One region of the Streptomyces sp. NBC_01244 genome, then DNA from elsewhere that is predicted to be linked to it. Evidence: riboswitches for the same ligand, from Rfam matches in the RefSeq annotation. Region 1 holds a riboswitch; each other region holds the start of a gene.
The links. Region 1 has a riboswitch for cyclic di-AMP ahead of OG247_RS17225 (transglycosylase family protein). Riboswitches for the same ligand answer to the same signal wherever they lie in the genome.

Region 1 (6,230 bases):
CTGGCGTTCGAAGGCCGCTAGGTTCTGCCGTTACCCCGCCGTTATGCGAAAGGTGCAGCCTCATGCGTTCCGGGAACGGCCGCCACAGACGCCCCCGACAAGTGCCCGCACTTGTCGTCACCGCCGGAGTCACCGGCACCGCACTCGCCCTGCCCCTGCTCGCCGCCACCGGCGCGAGCGCCGCGGAGACCTCCACATGGGACAAGGTCGCCGAGTGCGAGAGCGGCGGTACATGGAGCGCCAACTTCGGCGGTGGCGCGTACGGCGGGCTGCAGTTCAGCCAGGAGCAGTGGAAGAGCGCCGGCGGACTGGACTTCGCCGAGCGCGCCGACCTCGCCAGCCGCTCCCAGCAGATCGCCGTGGCCGAACGGGTCCTGGCTTCCCAGGGCCCCCAGGCGTGGCCGCTGTGCGGGGTGCAGGCCGGTCTGACGCAGGACGCGCCCGCCGCCGAGGTGGACCCGGGCCTGCCCGGCGGTTCCGGATCCGTCGCCCCGGCTCCGTCCCGCCCGGACGCCTCCGTGCCCCACACCGGCTCGGGCGGGCAGTCCACGGACTTCGGGGCCCCGACGCAGAAGGGCCCGACCCCGTCGGCCTCGGTGCTGCCCGACTATCCGATCGGTGTGCCGGGCGAACTGCCCGTCATGCCGCTGCCGGAGCCGGAGACGCCGCCTCCCGGCCTCCCGGGCGCCCCGACGGCTCCGACGAGCCCCGCGGACCCGACCGCCCCCGTGGGCCCCACCACTCCGGTGAGCCCCACCACTCCGGTGGACCCCACTACTCCGGTGGACCCCACCACTCCCGCACCGCCGTCCGTGGATCCGACGCTGCCGGTGGGCCCGACGCTGCCGGTCGACCCGACGGCTCCGGTGACTCCGTCCGACCCGGCGAACCCGGCGAACCCGGCGAACCCGGGAAATCCGGCGAACCCGACCCTTCCGGCCAACCCGGTTGATCCCACGGCCCCGACGACTCCGGCCGCACCCGGTGAGTCCGCCTCCCCGACCGCTCCGGCGGCCTCCGGTGCGAGCGAGGGCGGCGGCAAGCACCGCGGCCCGGCCGCCGTCGAGACGCCCGCGGCGCCTGACGCCGCGTCGGACCCCACGTACACGGTCAAGGAAGGCGACAGCCTGATCGAGATCGCGGACGCCAACGGGGTGAAGGGCGGCTGGAAGGGTCTCTATGAGGCCAACGAGCAGGTCATCGGCGGCGATGCGGACCTGATCAAGCCCGGTCAGAACCTGGATCTAACGCATCAATAAGGACACTTGAAGCGCCCGGAACCAGCTGATTGTCCGTTTTCTGTAAGTGAGACATGTGTCTCTTCAGGTCAACTGGCGTGTCCGGCCCGGAGGGTTCCGCAAACCCCGCCCTCACCTGCGCAAACACCCTTCCGGGGAGCGCAAGTAGGCACCGTTTCCCCCCGATGTCGCTCGTTGAACATCGGGGGGAGACCTGTCTACCTTCTGAATCGCTCGCCACCGCGGGCTCCTTCGACCGCATCGCCGAATCCTGCCGGCGGACGGAGGGAACACTCGTCGCGTAAAGCGCCGAAGGCAGGAGCGGGGGAACCAAGGTAGGCGCCGGTAGCGGCCGTTGAGAGACGGTCACATCGCCGGCTAGGGGTTAAGCCAAGCGCTAGGTCGCTCGGCCGGGCACTCACTCGCCCGAACCCGACAGCTCACCTCGTAGGCGTCGGTGAGGAGAACTCCATGCTGCTTTCGGGCAAGGGCAAGCACCGTCGCGGTTCCAAGGCCGTCCGCATCGTCACGCTCGCCGGCGTCGCCGGTGTCGCCGTGGCCGCGCCGCTGATGGCCGCGGGCACCGCCTCGGCCGCGACCGCTTCCGAGTGGGACCGCGTCGCCTCGTGCGAGTCCGGCGGCAACTGGTCCATCAACACGGGCAACGGCTACTACGGCGGCCTGCAGTTCTCGTCCTCCACGTGGGCCGCGTACGGCGGCAAGGCGTACGCCGCGCAGGCCAACCAGGCCTCCAAGTCGCAGCAGATAGCCATCGCCGAGAAGGTCCTCAAGGGCCAGGGCAAGGGCGCCTGGCCGTCCTGTGGCGTGGGCCTGTCGAACTCCTCCTACACCGGTGGCTCGGCCAAGACCCCCGCCAAGCCGAAGACGCAGCCGAAGCCCGCGCCGAAGCAGGAGCAGAAGGCCGCGCCGAAGCAGGAGACCAAGCGCGTCGAGGCTCCGACCACCCGCTCCGAGCGTCCGGCCGCGAAGACCGAGGCCCCCAAGACGGGCAACGGCTCCTACGCGGTCAAGTCCGGCGACACGCTGGGTGCGATCGCCGACGCGAACAACGTGTCCGGTGGCTGGGAGAAGCTCTTCGAGCTCAACAAGGACATCGTCACGGACGCCGACCTGATCTTCCCGGGTCAGAAGCTCAAGCTCAGCTGAAGCAGGAGCTGAAGCAGGAGCTGAAGCCGAAGCTGAACCTGAACCTCGGCTGAAACCTGTGAGAACGGTCGTGTCCGCTTTCGCGACACGCAGTAGTTCCACCGCGTAATTCCACCGCCCGGCGCGCAACCCCCTTCGCGCCGGGCGGTGCTGTGTGCGGATGTCCCCGGCCTGACGGGGCCTCCGGAAGGGCGATGATCAAGGGTCCTATGTCCTGTAAGAGGGGCATTCAGGCCCTTTTTCGTCCCAGCCCCCGGGCGGTCGGCTGGCCGAGTGCCCAGAGGCGGTTAGGCTCTAAGCGGCAAGGCCATCCCACGGCCTGACATGCCACCGCACACCCAGCGTCACATCCCAGAAGGAGATGCTCGTGCCGTCCATCGACGTCGTCGTAGCCCGGGAAATCCTGGACTCCCGAGGCAATCCCACGGTCGAGGTCGAGGTGGGCCTCGACGATGGCAGCACCGGCCGTGCTGCAGTCCCGTCCGGCGCCTCCACCGGAGCGTTCGAAGCCGTAGAGCTCCGTGACGGTGACCCCAACCGCTACATGGGCAAGGGCGTAGAGAAGGCCGTCCTCGCCGTCATCGAGCAGCTCGGCCCGGAGCTCGTCGGCTACGACGCCACCGAGCAGCGCCTGATCGACCAGGCGATGATCGACCTGGACGCCACCGAGAACAAGGGCTCCCTCGGCGCCAACGCCATCCTCGGCGTCTCCCTCGCCGTCGCGCACGCCGCGTCCGAGGCCTCGGACCTGCCGCTCTTCCGCTACCTGGGCGGTCCGAACGCGCACCTGCTGCCCGTTCCGATGATGAACATCCTGAACGGTGGGTCGCACGCCGACTCCAACGTCGACATCCAGGAGTTCATGATCGCCCCGATCGGCGCGGAGTCCTTCTCCGAGGCCCTTCGCTGGGGTGCCGAGGTCTACCACACCCTCAAGAAGGTCCTGCACACCAAGGGCCTCTCCACCGGTCTGGGCGACGAGGGCGGCTTCGCGCCGAACCTGGAGTCGAACCGCGCCGCGCTCGACCTCATCGTCGAGGCCATCAAGCAGGCCGGCTACGTCCCGGGCACCCAGATCGCGCTCGCGCTCGACGTCGCCGCGTCCGAGTTCTACAAGGACGGCAACTACGAGTTCGAGGGCAAGTCCCGCTCGGCCGCCGAGATGACCGACTACTACGCCGAGCTCGTCGAGGCGTACCCGCTCGTCTCCATCGAGGACCCGCTGTTCGAGGACGACTGGGCGGGCTGGAAGACCCTCACCGACCGCCTGGGCTCCAAGGTCCAGATCGTCGGCGACGACCTCTTCGTCACCAACCCCGAGCGTCTCGCCCGCGGCATCGAAGAGGGCTCGGCGAACGCCCTGCTCGTCAAGGTGAACCAGATCGGTTCGCTGACCGAGACCCTGGACGCCGTCGAGATGGCCCAGCGCAACGGTTTCAAGTGCATGATGTCGCACCGCTCCGGTGAGACCGAGGACGTCACCATCGCCGACCTCGCGGTCGCCGTGAACTGCGGCCAGATCAAGACCGGCGCCCCGGCCCGCTCGGACCGTGTCGCCAAGTACAACCAGCTCCTGCGCATCGAGGAGATCCTCGACGACGCGGCCGTGTACGCGGGTCGCAGCGCGTTCCCGCGCTTCAAGGGCTGATCAGTCCTTTAGGGCGCAAGCCTCCCTACGTCCCCGCACTCGGTCCCGTACCGTGTGCGGGGACGTAGTGCGTCGTGTGCATATAGGGGAGGCGGATCAATGGCCGGGAACCGGGACCGGTTCGCCACGTTCTCGACCGCGACCAGGCTCAAGCAGCTCGGTGAGCGGACCGCGGCGCACGTGTACCGCTCTCAGTCCCGCCGGCAGGTCCGCCGCAGCCGGCTCACCGGCCGGGCCGCCCTGCTCGTGCTGGTCCTCTGTACCCTGGTCGTCGCCCTCGCGTATCCGATGCGCCAGTACGTGTCCCAGCGCTCGGAGATCGCGAAGCAGCAGAAGGACGCCGTCTCCGCGCGGGACCGGCTGGAACGGCTGCGCGACGAGAAGGCCCGCTGGCAGGACAACGCGTACGCCGAGCAGCAGGCGCGCAAGCACCTGCACTTCGTCCGGCCGGGGGAGATCAGCTACATCATGACCGACCCCGGTGCCGGCGGCGCCGAGCAGCGCCGCGGCGGACAGACCGCCACCGACCGGCCCTGGTACTCCAACGTCTGGGACGGCGTCGACAAGGCCGACCGCCCGGGCGACTGAGTCCCACCCATCCACGAGAACGAAAAGACTTCCTCCAGGCATGCAGACGCCCCCGCCCCAGACCGACCGGACCGAGCCGACCGCCGCCGACATCGAGGCGTTCGAACAGCAGCTCGGCCGCCCCCCGCGCGGGCTGCGCGCCATCGCGCACCGCTGCCCCTGCGGGCAGCCGGACGTGGTGGAGACCGCCCCGCGGCTCCCCGACGGCACCCCCTTCCCGACGCTGTACTACCTGACCTGCCCGCGGGCCGCCGGTGCGATCGGCACGCTGGAGGCCAACGGCGTGATGAAGGAGATGCAGGCCCGCCTCGCCGTGGACCCGGAGCTGGCCGCCGCCTACCGGGCCGCCCACGAGGACTACATCACCCGCCGCGACGCCATCGAGGTGCTCCAGGGCTTCCCGAGCGCCGGCGGCATGCCGGACCGGGTCAAGTGCCTGCACGTGCTGGTCGGCCACTCCCTGGCCGCGGGCCCGGGCGTGAACCCGTTCGGCGACGAGGCCCTGGCGATGCTGCCCGAGTGGTGGGCCAAGGGCGCCTGCGTCACCCCGTGCGGCGAGAAGAAGGCCGAAGAGAAGAAGGCCGAAGAGAAGAAGGCCGACGAGAACGCGGCGGCGGAGGCGGGCGCGTGACCCGGGTCGCGGCCGTCGACTGCGGTACGAACTCCATCCGGCTCCTCGTCGCGGACCTCGACCGCGCCACAGGCGAGCTGATCGAGCTGGACCGCCGGATGATCGTCGTCCGGCTCGGCCAGGGCGTCGACAAGACGGGCCGACTGGCCCCGGAGGCCCTGGAGCGCACCTTCGCGGCCTGCCGCGAGTACGCGGCGGTCATCAAGGAGCTCGGCGCCGAGCGGATCCGCTTCGTGGCGACCTCGGCCTCGCGGGACGCGGAGAACCGCGACGAGTTCGTCCGGGGCGTCCTGGACATCCTGGGCGTGGAGCCCGAGGTGATCAGCGGCGACCAGGAGGCCGAGTTCTCCTTCACCGGCGCCACCGGTGAGCTGACCGGCCACACGGACGTGGAGCGCCCCTTCCTGGTGGTGGACATCGGCGGCGGTTCCACGGAGTTCGTGGTCGGCACCGGGCACGTCCGGGCGGCCCGCTCCGTCGACGTGGGCTGTGTCCGGATGACCGAGCGCCACCTGACGGTGGACGGGGTCGTCACGGACCCGCCGACCGGGGAACAGGTGTCCGCGATACGGGCCGACATCGAGGCGGCGCTGGACCTGGCCGGCGAGAGCGTCCCGCTGGCCGAGGCGCGCACCCTGGTGGGGCTGGCCGGTTCGGTGACCACGGTCGCCGCGATCGCGCTGGGCCTGGAGGCGTACGACTCGGCGCGGATCCACCACTCCCGGATCCCGTACGAGACGGTCCGCGAGGTCAGCGAGCGGATGCTGACGCTGACGCACGCCGAGCGCGCGGCCATCCCGGTGATGCACCCGGGCCGGGTCGACGTGATCGGCGCGGGCGCCCTGGTCCTGCTCGCGATCATGGAGCGGATCGGCGCCTCGGAGGTCCTGGTCTCGGAGCACGACATCCTCGACGGCATCGCCTGGTCCATCGCCTGACGACCGATTCGAGCGCACGT
Region 2 (8,619 bases), 3.1 Mb from region 1:
GGGAAGCCCGCGGTGATCGGGCGGCCGGTGCCGCCGCGCGAGCTGCCGAGGAGCGAGGTGAGGTACGGGGCCTCGTCCGGGTGGGCCTTGATCTGCTCCCAGCCCATGCCGTCGACGAGGAACACGCAGTTCCGGTCGGCCGGGGTCAGCTCGGCGATCGAGGCTTCGAAGCCGGGTACGCCCTGGCCGGCCACGAGGGTGGGCAGCAGGTCGGCGAGCGAGCCGGTGCCGTAGTGCGGCACCGGGGCTCCGGCCAGGTCCAGCAGCTCGGGCTCGTCCTGCCAGCTCTGCGCGGCGGAGTACGACGCCATCAGCGGGCGGGGGTGGAGGTGGCTGCCGTTGCTTCGGAGAGCGCCTGGGCGAAGACCAGGGTCTGGCGGACCGCCTCGGGGCCGTCGCCGGCTTCGCTGACGCGCAGGCTGAGGTCGTCGGCGGTGGAGTTGCCGGTGTAGCCGTGGTCGGCGTCGCAATTGGCGTCGCCGCAGGCGGCGGGCTCCAGGTCGATGCGCGAGACCGCGCCCCAGCCGATGGTCAGGACGACCTCGCGGGGCAGGGTGCCGGGGGTGTAGGACTCCGGGTTGGCGACGACGCGGCTGAGCACCACGGAGGAGATGCTGGCCAGCTTGACCGACTCCGTGGAGGTGGTCGCGTACGGGGAGGGGGACCCTGCGTCGGCGGCCTGCTCGTCGGTGTGGCTGACGATGAAGCGGTTGCCGGTCAGGACCAGCACGGTGACGTGCCGGCGCACCTCGTTGGAGTCGAAGGTCGTCTCCTGGTGGACCAGGTACGACGAAATCGGCTCGCCGCCCACCGCGGCCTCCACGGCCTCGGCCACGAGGGCCGGGTAGTAGCCGCTGCGCTCGATCGCCGTGCGCAGCCCCTGGGTCGTCGTACCGGATTTCGCCATGAGGTCCATCCTAAGGCCCGTATGGGGCACCTCGGCCGCCCTGGGGCCCGTCGTCAAAGTGCCGTCTGCCCCGCGGCCCCGGACCTCAGTAGCTGGGCAGGGTCCGCGGGCCGAGGTCGCCGCGGGCGGGCGGGTGGGCGACGCGGACGCTCGCGCTGAGCACGGACAGCCCCTCGGTGGCTACGACGACGGGCTCCAGGACGACCCCGACCACCTCGGGGTGGTCGTCGACGAGGCGGGAGAGCCGCAGGAGCAGCTCCTCCAGGGCGGGGGTGTCCACGGGGTCGCTGCCGCGCCAGCCGAAGAGCAGCGGGGCGGTGCGGATCGAGCGGATCAGGCTCGCCGCGTCCTTGTCGGTGGCGGGAACCAGCCGGTGGGCGGTGTCGCCGAGCAGTTCGGAGGCGACCCCGGAGAGCCCGAACGACAGTACGGCGCCGGCGGCGGGGTCGATCACGGAGCGGATGACGGTGTCGACGCCCCGGGGGACCATCGACTGGACCACGGGGAGCAGCTCCTGCGGCTTGCCCAGCGCGTGGGTGAGCTCCTCGTACGAGCGGCGCAGCTCGGCCTCGGTGGTGAGGTCGAGGCGGACCCCGCCGAGGTCGGCGCGGTGGCGCAGGTGCGGGGCGGTGGTCTTGAGCGCGACGGGGTAGCCGAGGACCGCGGCGGCGCGGACCGCGGCGTCCGCGCTGGGGGCCGGGAGGGTGGAGAGCACCCGGATCCCGTACCGGGCGAGCAGCTCGCGGGCATCGGGGGCGTCCAGGGTCGCCACCTCCTCCTCCCCTACGCCGGCCAGCAGGCGGGCGAGCTGCCCGGCGGCTCCGCCCTCGTCGATGTCCTCGAACTCGGGCACCTGCCCGACCTCGGCGATGCCCCGGCGCCACTGCCCGTAGCGGACGGCTTCGGCGACGGCCTTGACGGCCCGCTCGGCGGCGGGATAGCTGGGGATCCGGGCGGTTCCGGGAGCGGGCGCGGCCGCGCTCCCCGCGGCGCCGGAGGCCGGCTCCGGCTCGGTGGCGGAGGTAATGGCGGGGGTAGTGGCGGGGGCGGCGGGGACGGGCACGGCGGCGGCCGCGGCCCCGGAGGCCGGGTCCGGGTCCGGGTCCGGGGCGGCCCCGGAGGCCAGGGCCGCGAGGGCCGTCGCGGTTGTCGGCAGCGTGGCGGGCGGCGCGTCCGCGAGGGCCGTCGCGGCGTCCGGCGCCGTGGCCGGTGCCGTGGCCGCCGAGAGGGCCTCCGCCAGGGCGCCCAGCTCCACGTGGACTACGGCGACGGGCTTGCCCGGATGCCCGGCGGCGGCCGCACGCAGGGCTTCGGCCAGATCGTCGGCGAGCGCGTGCTCGCTCACCCACGGGATCGCGGTGACGACGACGGCGTCGGTGTCCGGCGAGGCCAGCGCCGCGGAGACGGCCGTGCGGAAGTCCTCCGGCGAGGCGGCCGTGGTCAGGTCGAGCGGCGCCAGCGGCCGCAGCCCCTCCGTCAGGCAGGCGTCGTAGGTGAGGACCCCGAGCGATTCGGAGTTGCCGAGGATGGCCACCCGCGGCCCGGCCGGTACGGGCTGCGAGGCCAGCAGCAGGCCGACGTCCACCAGCTCGGTGACCGTGTCGACCCGGATGACGCCGGCCTGTCGCAGCAGCTCCGAGACCGTCGCCTCGGGCAGCCGCGTGCCGGGGACCACGTGTCCGGCGGGGGTGTACCGGCCCCCCTTGGCGACGACCACCGGCTTGACGGCCGCGGTGCGCCGGGCGAGCCGGGTGAACTTCCTCGGGTTGCCCAGGGTCTCCAGGTACATGAGGGCGACGTCGGTGGCCTCGTCGTCGTACCAGTACTGCAGGATGTCGTTGCCGGAGACGTCGGCCCGGTTCCCGGCGGAGATGAAGGAGGACAGCCCCTCCCCGCGCCGCAGCAGCCCGGAGAGCAGCGCGATCCCGATCGCCCCGGACTGGGTGAAGAGGCCGACCCTTCCCCGCGCGGGGGCCGGAGCGGGGGCCAGGGAGGCGTTCAGCTCCACCTCGGGGGCCGTGTTGATCACCCCGAAGGCGTTCGGTCCGATCAGGCGCATCCCGTACGAGCGCACTTGCCGCACCAGTTCGCGCTGGCGGGCCAGGCCCTCGGCCCCGCTCTCCCCGTACCCGGCGGACAGGACGACCAGTCCCTGCACCCCGTGTTCGCCGCAGGCGGCGACCGCGTCCGGGACCCGGTCCGCCGGGACCGCGATGACGGCGAGGTCGACCGGGGCGCCGACGGCGCCGAGCGTGGGGTAGGCCCGTACGCCGTCGAGCAGATCGCGGGTGACGGCCTCGTTGACGGCGTAGAGGTGGCCGTGGAAGCCGCTGTCGCGCAGGTTGCGCAGGGCCGCCGCGCCCACGCCCGCGAGGGAGCGGCTGACTCCGATCACCGCCACCGAGCCGGGGGCCAGCAGCCGCTGCACGGAGCGGGCCTCGGCGCGCTGTTCGCGGGCGCGCTGGACGGCGAGGGACTCGGCGGTCGGTTCGAGGTCGAGGGTGAGGTGGACGGAGCCGTCCTCGAAGCTGCGCTTCTGCTGGTAGCCGGCGTCGGTGAACACCTTGATCATCTTGCCGTTGGCGGGCAGCACCTCGGCCGCGAAGCGGCGGATCCCGCGTTCGCGGGCCACCGCGCCGATGTGTTCGAGCAGGGCGGAGGCGACTCCGCGGCCCTGGTGGGCGTCCTGCACGAGGAAGGCGACCTCGGCCTCGTCGGAGGGTCCGGTGGCCGAGCGGCCGTCGGCGCCGATCCGGTCGTAGCGGACGGTGGCGATGAACTCGCCGCCGATCATCGCGGCGAGGCCGACACGGTCCACGTAGTCGTGGTGCGTGAAACGGTGCACGTCGCGGTCGGAGAGCCGGGGGTAGGGGGCGAAGAACCGGTAGTACTTGGACTCGTCCGAGACCTGCTCGTAGAAGCTGACCAGCCGGCCCGCATCCTCGGTGGTGATGGGCCGGATCCGGGCCGTTCCGCCGTCGCGAAGGACCACGTCGGCTTCCCAGTGGTCCGGGTACGAGGGGTCGGACTCGGTCGTCATGGGGTCACCTTAAGGCTCGAACGGTTCGAGTGGCCCGGGCGCGGCGCACCGGGCAAGCTGACTGGAACCAGGGCAAGCTGGGGTAGGTCGAATGGCGGGAAACTCGGGCCGAAGGTCGGTTCGACCATTCCGGACGCCGTGAGAGACTGGTCTAGACAACCGTAAGAACCTGAAGGGCATCACCATGGCAGAGCGCCGCGTCAACGTCGGCTGGGCCGAGGGCCTGCACGCTCGTCCCGCCTCGATCTTCGTCCGCGCGACGACCGCTTCCGGCGTCCCGGTGACCATCGCGAAGGCCGGCGGCGACCCCGTCAACGCCGCCTCCATGCTGGCGGTTCTGGGCCTGGGCGCCCAGGGCGGCGAGGAAATCGTCCTCTCGTCCGAGGCCGACGGCGCCGAGGCCGCGCTCGACCGCCTCGCGAAGCTGGTCGCCGAGGGGCTCGAGGAGCTTCCCGAGACCGTCTGACCCTTCGGGTTCGACCCGCAGGACTCGCAGACTTGCAGGACTTGCAGGACTTGCACGGCGAAGCCGTTGCCCCCGACCGTCAGGGTCGGGGGCAACGGCTTCGCTGCGTTTCGCGCGGGAATCGAGAATCCGGCCGGCCCGCCGGTTCGCCGGCCCGGGCGGAAATACGGAAGTACACACACCGCTATTCCGTCAGACCGCTATTTCGGCACACCGGTTCCGGCGGCGGAACAAAGCGCGAGGCACCGGGCATCAATTACCCGCCCGGATATCCCACCTTTGTATACGGGCTTTGTTAATGCGGAACGCTTGCCGTGTTTACGGCAGGTTGCAAAGTCCTCACGCGCAGCCGGTGCGCCCCCGCCGCCCGGTCCACGTGCACCGCGGTCAGCGCCCGGGCCCGCTCGGCGTCACCCCGGGCCACCGCGTCCACGATCGCGCCGTGCTCCGCCCAGGACTCCACGGGCCGCACCGGGGCCTCCACCACGTACATCCACGCCACCTTGTGGCGCATCTGGGTGAGCAGCGCGATCAGCCCGGGGCTGCCCGAGGCCTGGGAGAGCGTCTCGTGGAACCAGCCGCCCAGGGAGCGCAGATCCTCCCCCTGCCCCCTCCTGGCCCGCTCCTGGCCCAGCCTGACCAGGCCGCGCAGCACCTTGAGGTGGGCCTCGCTGCGCCGCCTGGCCGCCCGGGCGGCCGCGAGGGGCTCCAGGAGCATCCGCAGCTCCAGGAGGTCGGCCGCCTCCTGTTCGGTCGGCTCGGCCACGCAGGCGCCCGCGTGCCGCCTGGTGGTCACGAACCCCTCGGACTCCAGCGTGCGCAGCGCCTCGCGCACCGGAACGCGCGAGACTCCGTACCGGCGGGCCAGCACCTCCTCGGTCAGCCGGCCGCCGGGCCCGAACACCCCGGAGACGATGTCGTCGCGGATCGCTGTGCATACCGTGTGCGCGGGAATACGCAAGACCGGACCTCCGCCTTTTTCGTATGACTGTGCGCGTTGCGACTCTATTGCAACACACGATAATTTCCGAGGGCGGCCGGAAATACGAAACATTCACAGAACGCGGAACGCGGAGCGCGAAGCCCACGACGAGAAGGCCACGGCGAGATGCGCGAAGGCCCCGGCTCGAAGAGAGCCGGGGCCTTCGCGGAAGACGTGCGGTGGGGCGAGCGGGTCAGACGGTGACGCCGTGCGAGCGCAGGTACGTGACCGGGTTGATGTCCGAACCGTAGTCGGCGCCGGTGCGGGCCTCGAAGTGCAGGTGCGGGCCGCTGGAGTTGCCGGTGGAGCCCGACAGGCCGATCTTCTGGCCCGGGGTGACCTGCTGGCCGACGGAGACGCTCAGCGAGGACATGTGGCCGTACTGGGTGTACGTGCCGTCGGCGTGCTTGATGACGACGTTGTTGCCGTACGCGCCGCCGTAGCCCGCCTCGACCACGGTGCCGAGGCCCACGGCGTGCACCTCGGTGCCGGAGGCGGCGCGGAAGTCGATGCCGGTGTGGCTGCCGGAGGACCACATGCCGCCACCCGCGTGGTACTGGGTGCTGACGTAGGTGTTGTCGAGCGGCGACACGAAGGTGTTGAGGCGCTTGCGCTCCTCTTCGCGGGCGGCGCGCTCGGCGGCCTCGCGCTCGGCCTTGGCCTGCGCTTCGGCCTTCGCCTTGGCCTCGGCGGCCCGCTGCCGGGCGTCGGCCTCCGCCTGCGCCTTGGCGGCGGCGGCATCGGCCGCGCGCTGCTGGGACTGGGCCTGGGCCTCGACGTCACCGGCGAGCTCGTCGGCCACCACGATGGTGTTGAGGGCGCCGGTGTCCTCGACGGAGGGGGACTGGTCCGCGGCGAACGCGGGACCGGCCAGGGAGCCGACGACGCCAGTGGCGGCGAGGGCGGCTATGCCGGCGTAGCCGGCGGTCCTGCGGCTCATACGGCTCGGACCACGGTGCTTGCCGGCGGCACTACTGCCAAACGCCATGAAGGGGCTGATCCTTTCCTTCCCTCTCGCCTACCGGGTTAGCTGACGGGTTCGGAGCAGGAAGGTCTCCTACGGGCCCCCTCTTGCGAGGCGGTCCGATTCACCCCAGGGACACAAGTGGGTCCCCGGCTCCCCAGGCTCGCGCCTGACGGGGACTCGGCGATCGCTGTCCGGTGCCGCGGACGCGGCGGTTACAACTGACGAACAGCACGGCCGACGCTAGGCGGATCATCAGCCAATCACCAAACAGACACGCCCTTTTGTTGCGTACGCCACACCACATACAAGCAACCACACCACTAAAGGGACAATGCAGACGAAAGGGGCCCTGGTGGGCAATCCACCAGGGCCCCTTGCCCGAAACCCTTGTACGGCCGGTCAGTTGGCGCCCCGCCGGCAGTCAACGGACGGTCAGTTGGTGACCACGGTCACTTCGCCGATCCCCAGGGCCCGCACCGGCTCCGCGATCTGCGAGGCGTCACCGACCAGCACGGTGACCAGCCGGTCCACCGGGAAGGCGCTGACGACCGCCGAAGTGGCCTCCACGGTCCCGGTTTCGGCGAGCCGCGCGTACAACTGCGCCTGGTAGTCGTCCGGCAGCTCCTGCTCGACCTGGTCGGCGAGCGTGCCCGCGACGGAGGCCGCCGTCTCGAACTTCAGCGGGGCCACGCCCACCAAGTTCTGCACGGCCACGTCCCGTTCGGCGTCGGTCAGGCCGCCCGCCGCGAGGGTGCGCAGCACCGTCCAGAGGTCGTCCAGGGCCGGGCCGGTGTTCGGGGTGTCCACCGAGCCGCTGATGGCCAGCATCGAGGCGCCCTTGCCGTCGGCGGTGGAGCGCAGCACCTGGCCGAAGGCGCGCACGCCGTACGTGTACCCCTTCTCCTCGCGCAGCACCTTGTCCAGCCGGGAGGTGAGGGTGCCGCCCAGGCAGTACGTGCCGAGCACCTGGGGCGCCCAGACCCGGTCGTGCCGGTCGGCGCCGATGCGGCCGATCAGCAACTGCGTCTGGACCGCGCCGGGCCGGTCCACGATGACCACGCGGCCCGTGTCGTCGGCGGTGATCGGCGGGACCGGGCGCGGGGCGGTGGTGTCACCGGTCCACGCGCCCAGGGTGTCGGCCAGGACGGCGTCCAGGTCGATTCCGGTCAGATCGCCGACGACCACCGCGGTGGCGGTCGCGGGGCGCACGTGGGCCTCGTAGAAGGCGCGTACGGCCGCGGAGTCGATGCGGGCGACCGTCTCCTCGGTGCCCTGGCGCGGGCGGGACATCCGCAGGGAGGCCGGGAAGAGCTCCTTCGAGAGCTGCTTGGCGGCGCGGCGCTGCGGGTTGGCGCTCTCGTGCGGGATCTCGTCGAGCCGGTTGCGCACCAGCCGGTCGACCTCGGCGTCGGCGAAGGCCGGTGCGCGCAGCGCCTCGGCGACCAGGCCCAGCGCCTTGTGCAGGCGGGAGGCCGGGACCTCCAGGGAGACCCGCAGGCCGGGGTGGTCGGCGTGCGCGTCGAGGGTGGCGCCGCAGCGCTCCAGCTCGGCGGCGAACTCCTCGGCGGAGCGCTTGTCGGTGCCCTCGGACAGGGCACGGACCATGATCGTGGCCACGCCGTCGAGGCCCTCGGGCTCCGCGTCGAGCGGGGCGGCGAGGTTGATCTCGACCGCGACCACCTGCTGGCCCGGGCGGTGGCAGCGCAGCAGGGTCAGGCCGTTGGCCAGTACCCCGCGCTCGGGGGCCGGGAAGGCCCACGGCTGCGGCTCGCCGGCCTCGGGGCGCGGGTGGAAGGTCATCGTGACGGCTGCGGTGTCGCTCACTGCTCCGCCCCCTCGTTCTCGTCGCTCGCGTCGGTCTCTTCGGTCTCGTCGGTGTCTTCCGCCGCGATCGGCTCGTAGACGAGCACCGCGCGGTTGTCGGGGCGCAGTCGGGCCGCGGCCACGGCCTGCACCTCCTCGGCGGTGATGTCGAGGACGCGCTGGACGGCGGTCAGGGCGAGCTGTGGGTCGCCGAACAGCACCGCGAAGCGGCACAGTTCGTCGGCGCGGCCCGCCACCGTGCTCAGCCGGTCCAGCCACTCGCGCTCCAGCTGGGCCTGCGCGCGCTCCATCTCCTCGGCCGTCGGGCCCTCGGCGGCGAACCGCGCGAGCTCCTCGTCGACGGCCGCCTCGATGGCGGGTACCTCGACCCCGCTGGAGGTCTTGACGTCCAGCCAGCCCAGCGAGGGCGCCCCGGCGAGGCGCAGCATGCCGA
Region 3 (8,619 bases), 4.2 Mb from region 1:
AGTTGGTGGCGAAGCGGAAGTACGTGTTCCTCTGCACCAACGCGATGCTGCTCCGCAAGAAGATCGAGAAGTTCACACCCTCCCCGTACTTCGCCTTCGCCGTGCACATCGACGGTCTGCGCGAGCGCCACGACGAGTCGGTGGCGAAGGAAGGCGTCTTCGACGAGGCGGTCGCGGCCATCAAGGAGGCGAAGAAGCGCGGATTCCGGGTGACGACCAACTCGACCTTCTTCAACACCGACACCCCGCAGACCATCATCGAGGTCCTGAACTACCTCAATGACGATCTCCAGGTGGACGAGATGATGATCTCGCCGGCCTACGCCTACGAAAAGGCCCCCGACCAGGAGCACTTCCTCGGCGTCGAACAGACCCGCGAACTCTTCAAGAAGGCCTTCGCGGGCGGTAACCGGCGGCGCTGGCGGCTCAACCACTCCCCGCTCTTCCTGGACTTCCTGGAAGGCAAAGCCGATTTCCCCTGCACCGCCTGGGCCATTCCGAATTACTCGCTCTTCGGATGGCAGCGCCCCTGCTATCTGATGAGCGACGGGTACGTGCCCACGTACCGGGAACTGATCGAGGACACCGACTGGAGCAAGTACGGCCGCGGGAAGGACCCGCGCTGCGCGAACTGCATGGCGCACTGCGGGTACGAGCCCACGGCCGTCCTGGCCACCATGGGGTCGCTGAAGGAGTCGCTGCGGGCGGTCCGCGAGACCGTGGGGGGCGGGAACCGGGACAAGTCGGCATGACCGGCTTCGATCTCGGTGCCCTGCTGGCCGAGCGGGGTGGCGAGCGGTACGAACTGCACGCCCGCCACCTCAACCACCAGCTGCCCCGGATGCTGCACACCATCGGCTTCGACAAGGTCTACGAGCGGGCCGAGGGGGCCCACTTCTGGGATGCCGAGGGCAACGACTACCTCGACATGCTGGCCGGCTTCGGAGTGATGGGCCTGGGCCGCCACCATCCGGTGGTCAGACAGGCCCTGCACGACGTGCTGGATGCCCAGCTCGCCGACCTGACCCGCTTCGACTGCCAGCCGCTGCCCGGGCTGCTGGCGGAGAAGCTGCTCTCCCACAGTCCGCACCTGGACCGGGTCTTCTTCGGCAACAGCGGCACCGAGGCGGTGGAGACCGCCCTGAAGTTCGCCCGGTACGCCACCGGGCGCCCCAGGGTCCTCTACTGCGACCACGCCTTCCACGGGCTCACCACGGGCTCGCTCTCGGTCAACGGCGAGGCCGGCTTCCGCGACGGGTTCGCGCCGCTGCTGCCGGACACCAAGGTCGCCCTCGGGGACCTGGCCGCGCTGGAGCGGGAGCTGAAGAAGGGCGACGTCGCGGCCTTCGTGGTGGAGCCGATCCAGGGCAAGGGGGTGCTCGCCGCCCCGCCCGGGTTCCTGCTCGCCGCGCAGGAGCTGCTGCACCGGCGGGGAGCACTGCTGATCGCGGACGAGGTGCAGACCGGCCTCGGACGGACCGGCGACTTCTACGCCTACCAGCACGAGGCCGGAGTCGAACCGGACCTGGTCTGTGTGGCCAAGGCGCTCTCCGGCGGCTACGTGCCCGTCGGCGCGACCCTGGGCAAGGACTGGATCTTCAAGAAGGTCTATTCCTCCATGGACCGGGTGCTCGTCCACTCCGCCAGCTTCGGCTCCAACGCGCAGGCGATGGCGGCCGGGCTCGCCGTCCTGTCCGTCATGGAGGACGAGCAGGTGGTGGCCAATGCCCGCGCCATGGGCGACCTGCTGCGCGGGCGGCTCGCCGCGCTCGTGGACGAGTACGAACTGCTCCACGAGGTACGGGGACGCGGGCTGATGATCGGCATCGAGTTCGGCCGGCCGTCCTCACTGGGGCTGCGGAGCCGCTGGAGCATGCTGCAGGCGGCGCGCAAGGGCCTGTTCGCGCAGATGGTGGTGGTACCGCTGCTGCAGAAGCACCGGATCCTCACGCAGGTCTCCGGCGACCACCTGGAGGTGATCAAGCTGATCCCGCCGCTGATCGTGAACGAGGCGGACGTCGACCGGTTCGTCGGCGCCTTCCGCGCGGTCATGGACGAGGCCCACGGCGGCGGCGCGCTGATGTGGGACTTCGGCCGGACCCTGGTGAGGCAGGCCGTCGCGAACCGCTGACGGCCCACCTCGTCGGACGTCAGTCCAGCAGCCGGTCGCGGAGCCGGCCGAGGGTCTCGGGCGTGAGCCCGAGGCCCTCGGCGAGGTAGCGCTCCACCCCGCCCCACTCCTCGTCGATGGTGTCGAAGGCCGTGGTCAGATACGGGGCGCGGGCGTCGAAGAGCGGGGCGAGCAGCTCCATCACCTCGGGGGCGCGGGCCTCGGGGGAGTCGCTGCCCCGGCGGACCCGGTATCGGTTGTGCGGGGCGTTCGACTCCAGGTAGTCCGCGAGGATCGCCTCCCGCTCGACGCCCAGCGCGAGCAGGGTGACGGCGATCGACAGACCGGCCCGGTCCTTCCCGGCGGCGCAGTGCATGAGCGCCGGGACGCTGTCCTCGGCGAGCGCGTGCACGACCCGGCTGTGCTCGGCGGTACGGGTCCGGATCATCGTCCGGTACGAACGGGACATCCGCGCGGCGGCCTTGCCCTCGCCCAGGATCTCGCGGAGCTGCGCCAGGTCCCCGTCGCGGACCATCTTCCAGAACTCGCTGCCGTCGGCCGGATCCGACAGCGGAATGTTGACTTTGAGCACCCCGGGCAGCTCCACGTCCGCACCCTCCAGCGCGTGGTCGGCGCCGTTGCGGAAGTCGAAGACGGTGTGCAGTCCGAGCGACCCCAGGAATTCCGCGTCGCTTTCGGTGGCATGCGCCAGATGTCCGCTTCGGAAGAGTCGTCCCGACTTGACCCTTCGGCCCTCCGTGGTCGGCAAGCCGCCCACGTCGCGGAAGTTGCGCACTCCGGTCAGTGCCGCTTCCGGCGCGGCCGGATCGGTGTGGGGGCTCTGGGGTATCTGCTGGGTCACAGGGGCTCCTCCGTGTTTTCCGTGCGGTCGTCGTCGCTCTTCGTCGCTCACCGTCGCTCGTGTCCGAATTACGCCACTTGTGGCCAACTTGCCATAGCGAGAGGCGAGATCGGACACGTCCCCGTGAGCCAGATCATACGGTGACCGTGAGTGCCTGATCGCGAATGGCGAATTCCCCTGTCCGGACGGCTGTTGGGGGAGGGGAATGGACGCAGGGTGACCGTAATTCCGTCGGTCCATCATCACTGGGAATCCGTCGGGGAATTCGGGACTTGTTCCGTGCGGCCGGGCTCGATTACCTTCGCGATCGATCCGGATGGACCGCCTAATCCTGCCGCCGTCCGGAAACCGCACCCGACTATTCACGCGCGCGGCAGGAGCGGGGGAACCAGGTAAGCCGCTGTTCCGGAGCTCCTTCGGGATCTTTACAACGGGACAGCTCGGGGTGAAGCCGTGCATGTGCTGTTCACCGGCACATACACCGCCGGACATCTCCAGTCCGAACCCGACAGCTCACCTCGCAGGCGTCGGAGAGGAATTCGCCATGTCCGGAACGGGTAAGCACCGCCGTCCCAAGTCCCGCTCGATATCCCGTGGGTTCGCCGTCGCGGGCACCGGTGGCGCGGCCCTCGCGCTTCCGCTGCTCGGCGCCACCGGCGCCCAGGCCGCGGGTGTCCCGGCCGCGGCGCCCGCCGCCGCTCCGGTCCAGGCTCCGCAGACCGTGGCCTTCCGGGCCGCGGCCGCGCCCGCCGCCGTGCAGGCCGCCCCCACCGTCTACACCGTGGTGCCGGGCGACCACCTCTCCAAGATCGCCGAGCGTCAGCACCTCGCCGGTGGCTGGGAGCAGCTCTACGCGGACAACCTCGAGGCCGTCGGCACCGACCCGTCGCTGATCCACCCGGGCCTCGAGCTCACGCTCGGCGCGAAGGGCTCGGCTCCGGCCGCGGCGGCCGAGTCCGCGCCGGCCGAAGCGCCGAAGCCGGCCAAGAAGTCCGCTTACTCCGGTTCTTCCAGTTCCCCCGATTCCTCTGATTCCTCCGCTTCTGTCGATTCGTCGGATTCCTCCGACGAGGCCGTGCCCGCCGCCAAGGCGCCCGCCAAGCAGCAGGGCGGCTCCGCGTCGACCGGCTTCGTCGCCCCGGTCAGCGGCGGCCCGTCCACCGCCTACAAGACCGCCGGCTCCATGTGGTCCAGCGGCTACCACACCGGTGTCGACTTCACCGCGAGCACCGGCACCACCGTCAAGGCGGTCGGCGCCGGCACCGTGGTCTCCGCCGGCTGGGGCGGCTCGTACGGCAACGAGGTCGTCATCCGGCACGACGACGGCAATTACAGCCAGTACGCGCACCTCTCCCAGCTCTCCGTCTCCACCGGTCAGAGCGTCACCGCCGGGCAGACCCTCGGCCTCTCCGGTGCCACGGGCAACGTGACCGGCCCGCACCTGCACTTCGAGATCCGCACCGGTCCCTCGTACGGCTCGGACATCGACCCGCTGGCCTACCTGCGGTCGAAGGGCGTCAGCATCTGAAATCCGAGGCGCTGTCGGAGGTGCCGGTTAGGCTGCCCGTTCGGACAGGGGACGGGACGGTCATGGCATGAAGGTCAGCGCGGGGGAGCTCAACCGCTCCACGCTCGCACGGCAGTTGCTGCTGGGGCGCGAGGCGATGGACGTGGGTGACGCGGTGCGCCGGGTGGTCGCCCTGCAGGCGCAGCACGCCGCCTCGCCGTACCTCGCGCTGTGGAACCGGCTCGCCGGCTTCGACCCGGCAGACCTCGACGCCGCCTTCACGGGGCGCGCGGTCGTCAAGTCGACGTTGATGCGGCTGACCCTGCACGCCGTGCACGCGGAGGACTACCCGGCCTTCCGGGAGGCCGTGCAGCCCTCCGTACGGGCCGCCCGGCTCGGGACCCGTTTCACGGACTCCGGGCTGACGGCCGCGGACGCCGACGTCCTCGTGCCGCAGCTGCTGGACTTCGCCGACCGGCCCCGTACGACGGCGGAGTGCGAGGACTGGCTCGGTCACCGGCTGGGAGCGGCGCCGCGGCCCGGAGCGTGGTGGGGGCTGCGGCAGTACGCACCGCTCCTGCACGCGCCCACCGCCGCGCCGTGGTCGTTCGGGGAGCGGCCGTCCTACGTCGCGCCCCCGCGCCGGCCGCGCACGGTACCGGCGGACCCGGAGGCGTCGGAGGAATCCCTGCGGACGCTGGTCCTGCGCTACCTGGAGGGGTTCGGGCCGGCGTCGGCGGCGGACGTGGCGCAGTTCTCCCTGGTCCAGCGGGCCAGGGTCCGCCAGGCGCTGCAGGTGCTGGAGCTCTCCGGGAGGCTCGACCGGCTGGAGGGGCCGGACGGCGAGGAGCTGTTCGACGTCCAGGGCGCACCGCGCCCGGCGCAGGACACGCCGGCGCCGCCCCGGCTGATGGCCATGTGGGACAGCGTGCTGCTCGCGTACTTCGACCGGAGCCGCATCGTCCCGCCGCAGTACCGCAAGCTCGTCGCGCGGATGAACGGCGACACCCTGGCGACCCTGCTGGTCGACGGGCACGTCGCCGGGGTGTGGCGCCCGGCCGGGCCCGGCGGCGGGATCGAGGCGACCGCCTTCCACCCCCTGCCGGAGGAGGTCTGGGAGGCGCTCGCGGGCGAGGCCCGCGCGCTGACGGCCCTCCTGGCCGACCGCGAACCGGAGGTCTACCGGCGGTACGGCCACTGGTGGAGCAAACTACCGAGCGCCGAAACCCGGTTGCTCGTCTGAGCCGTGGGGCCGGGACCGGAGGGGGGTCCCGGTCCCACCTTTCTTATTCCCCGCCCGGGGGGTGGTGAAGATCACGGTCCGTAAGGCCCTGGCTACGGTCGCGTAGGTCATGATCCACGGTGAAGTATGGGGTCCCGTGGCAGCGACGACGACATCCAAGACCAAGACCATTGGCTCGTACGCGGCGCTCGGGGACAGTTTCACCGAGGGCGTGGGGGACCCGGGACCGGGGGGCACCTACCTCGGCTGGGCGGACCGGCTGGCCGTCCTCCTGGCCGACCGGCGCGAGGAGCGAAACGAAGAATCAGGGGCGCCCGGCGGGGCGGGAGCTTCCGGCGCGTCGGGTGACTCCGGCGAGTACGCCGGTTCCGGCGGGTTCCGCTACGCGAACCTGGCCGTACGGGGTCGGCTGCTGGACCAGATCGTGGCCGAGCAGGTCCCCCGGGCCAAGGAGCTCGCACCCGACCTGGTGACCTTCTGCGCGGGCGGCAACGACATCATCCGGCCCGGCAGCGATCCGGACGACGTGGCCGAACGGTACGAGGCGGCCGTGCGCGACCTCGCCGGATCCGTCGGCCTGGTCGTGATCACCACCGGCTTCGACACCCGGGACGTGCCGGTCCTCAAGCACATGCGGGGCAAGATCGCGACGTTCAGCGCGCACGTCCGCTCGATCGCCGACCGGTACGAGTGCCCCGTACTGGACCTCTGGTCGCTGAAATCCGTACAGGACCGGCGGGCCTGGGACGACGACCGGCTGCACCTCTCGCCCGAGGGACACACCCGGGTGGCCCTGCGCGCCGCCCAGGTGCTGGGCCTCGACACGCCGGCCGACCCGGACCAGCCCTGGCCGCCGATGCGCCCGCGCGGATCGGTGGACACCACCCGCGACAACATCCACTGGGCGCGCGAGCACCTGGTGCCGTGGATCGGCCGACGGCTGCGCGGGGAGTCCTCCGGGGACCACATGGAGGCGAAGCGGCCGGACCTGCTGCCGCTGTAGCAGGGGTGCGGGGGCGGGCCGGGAGGGGGGCCGGGCGCGTTCGGAGCCGGGTAGCGGAATCCTTGGGGAGTGTCGCGCGTTGGGATGGTGGTAACCATGAGAACGCCCCGCCCGCACCCCCCACACTGGAGGCGCCTTGACCGGCTCCCGTCCCTTGCGTCCACGGCTGCGTGCACTGCGGCCCGAAGCCTTCGGCGCGGACCCGTCCGGTGCCCGGCTGGAGCGGATCCGGCGTTCGCCGAACTTCGCCGACGGAGTCTTCCAGAACCCGGCCGGGACCCGGACCAGACCGTCCGGGTCCATGGCGGAGTTCGCCAAGATCTACTTCCACAAGGAGCAGCGCCTCCGGCGTAGCCCCGGCGCCCCCATCCCGGTCTACCCGACGACCCTCGCGGAGCTGTCGAAGCCCGCGGTCAGCGGCCTGCGGCTGACCTGGATGGGCCACTCGAGCGTGCTCGCCGAAATCGACGGGCGCCGGGTCCTCTTCGACCCGGTCTGGGGCGAGCGGTGCTCCCCCTTCCCCTTCGCCGGGCCCAAGCGGCTGCACCCGGTACCCGTACCGCTGGCCTCGCTGGGCGAGGTGGACGTGGTGGTGATCTCGCACGACCACTACGACCACCTCGACCTGCCGACGATCAAGGCCCTGGCCGGCACGGACACGGTCTTCGCCGTCCCGCTGGGCGTCGGCGCGCACCTGGAGCGCTGGGGAGTCCCGGCCGACCGGCTGCGCGAGCTCGACTGGAACGAGACCACCAAGGTCGCCGGACTCTCGCTCACCGCCACCCCGGCCCAGCACTTCTGCGGGCGCGGTCTGCGCAACCAGCAGTTCACCCTGTGGGCGTCCTGGGTCGTCGCGGGCGACGAGCACCGGATCTACCACAGCGGGGACACCGGCTACTTTCCCGGCTTCAAGGAGATCGGCGCGGCGCACGGGCCGTTCGACGCCACGATGATCCAGATCGGTGCGTACTCGGAGTTCTGGACCGACATCCACATGACGCCCGAGGAGGGCGTACGTGCCCACCTCGACCTCCAGGGCGGTGTCCCGCGCGGGACGATGCTGCCGATCCACTGGGGCACCTTCAACCTGGCCCCGCACCCGTGGGACGAGCCCGGGGAGGGCACGGTGACCGCCGCGGCGGGGGCCGGGGCAGCGATCGCCCTGCCGGTGCCGGGGCAGCCCTTCGAGCCGGGCGCGGCCGACGCGCCGAGCGCACCCTGGTGGCGGCCCTTCGTCGCCGCGGGTTCGCCCCCGCCGGTCACGGCGGCCCGGCCCACCGTGGTCGCACGGCCGGAGGCCGTGACGCGCGAGGAGCCGGAGGCGGTGGGCTCCTAGGCCCGCAGGCCGTAGGACTGGAACGTGAGCGGAGCGGGACCTCCCGGGTGGGGAGGTCCCGCTCCGCTGTGCTTTCGGGGCCGCCCGCGGCGTCGCTGGGGAGGCTGCCGACGAGGTGGGGCCCCCGAGGTCGCCTTGCCGAACTCGGTCGTGGTGGGGCGGGAGAGGGGTGAGGTGCGGGCGGGACCCGCGGGAGGCGGCGCGTGCCCGCGGAGAGCCGGGGCGTGCGCGCTCCCGGCGCATTCGGGCTGTCGTGCGAGCGCTCCATCGGGAGCGGGAAGCACCCGGGCGAAGTTCCCCAACTGGCCGTCCTGGGGCCGAGCGTGCGGTCTAGCGTGGGTATCCGGTGATCAACACCGGATCCCGGGAAGCCCGGGGGCCGGGCCCCACATACCGAGGACGACGATGTCCGGACTCCGCGCCGCCCGCCACTCCCCGTCGAGACATGCCGTCACCGGTCCCGGTCGGCAGATACGGCCCCAGCTGATCCGCGCCGCCCTGCTGCCCACGCTCGCCGCCGGGCTCAGCGGCGCCGCCGCGGTGATCTTCGCGCTCCAG

Region 2: it holds a riboswitch for cyclic di-AMP, as region 1 does, so the genes downstream of both, OG247_RS31245 (M23 family metallopeptidase) here and OG247_RS17225 (transglycosylase family protein) in region 1, are expected to answer to the same signal.
Region 3: it holds a riboswitch for cyclic di-AMP, as region 1 does, so the genes downstream of both, OG247_RS36105 (M23 family metallopeptidase) here and OG247_RS17225 (transglycosylase family protein) in region 1, are expected to answer to the same signal.

Annotation. Positions count from the first base shown of each region.
Region 1 covers NZ_CP108488.1:3,883,091-3,889,320, reverse strand. The annotation lists gene OG247_RS17230 (transglycosylase family protein) at 102-1,259, shown strand; cyclic di-AMP (ydaO/yuaA leader) riboswitch at 1,536-1,707, shown strand; gene OG247_RS17225 (transglycosylase family protein) at 1,710-2,405, shown strand; gene eno (phosphopyruvate hydratase) at 2,767-4,053, shown strand; gene OG247_RS17215 (FtsB family cell division protein) at 4,153-4,641, shown strand; gene OG247_RS17210 (DUF501 domain-containing protein) at 4,682-5,272, shown strand; gene OG247_RS17205 (Ppx/GppA phosphatase family protein) at 5,269-6,210, shown strand.
Region 2 covers NZ_CP108488.1:6,955,662-6,964,280, reverse strand. The annotation lists gene OG247_RS31270 (alkaline phosphatase family protein) at 1-311, opposite strand, end outside; gene OG247_RS31265 (DUF5998 family protein) at 311-907, opposite strand; gene OG247_RS31260 (bifunctional acetate--CoA ligase family protein/GNAT family N-acetyltransferase) at 993-3,947, opposite strand; gene OG247_RS31255 (HPr family phosphocarrier protein) at 4,132-4,413, shown strand; gene OG247_RS31250 (GntR family transcriptional regulator) at 4,709-5,374, opposite strand; gene OG247_RS31245 (M23 family metallopeptidase) at 5,589-6,383, opposite strand; cyclic di-AMP (ydaO/yuaA leader) riboswitch at 6,396-6,555, opposite strand; gene OG247_RS31240 (M16 family metallopeptidase) at 6,795-8,162, opposite strand; gene OG247_RS31235 (M16 family metallopeptidase) at 8,183-8,619, opposite strand, start outside.
Region 3 covers NZ_CP108488.1:8,114,358-8,122,976, forward strand. The annotation lists gene hpnH (adenosyl-hopene transferase HpnH) at 1-752, shown strand, start outside; gene OG247_RS36095 (aspartate aminotransferase family protein) at 749-2,131, shown strand; gene OG247_RS36100 (tyrosine-protein phosphatase) at 2,151-2,972, opposite strand; cyclic di-AMP (ydaO/yuaA leader) riboswitch at 3,318-3,514, shown strand; gene OG247_RS36105 (M23 family metallopeptidase) at 3,517-4,500, shown strand; gene OG247_RS36110 (winged helix DNA-binding domain-containing protein) at 4,568-5,722, shown strand; gene OG247_RS36115 (SGNH/GDSL hydrolase family protein) at 5,832-6,725, shown strand; gene OG247_RS36120 (MBL fold metallo-hydrolase) at 6,862-8,061, shown strand; gene OG247_RS36125 (sensor histidine kinase) at 8,467-8,619, shown strand, end outside.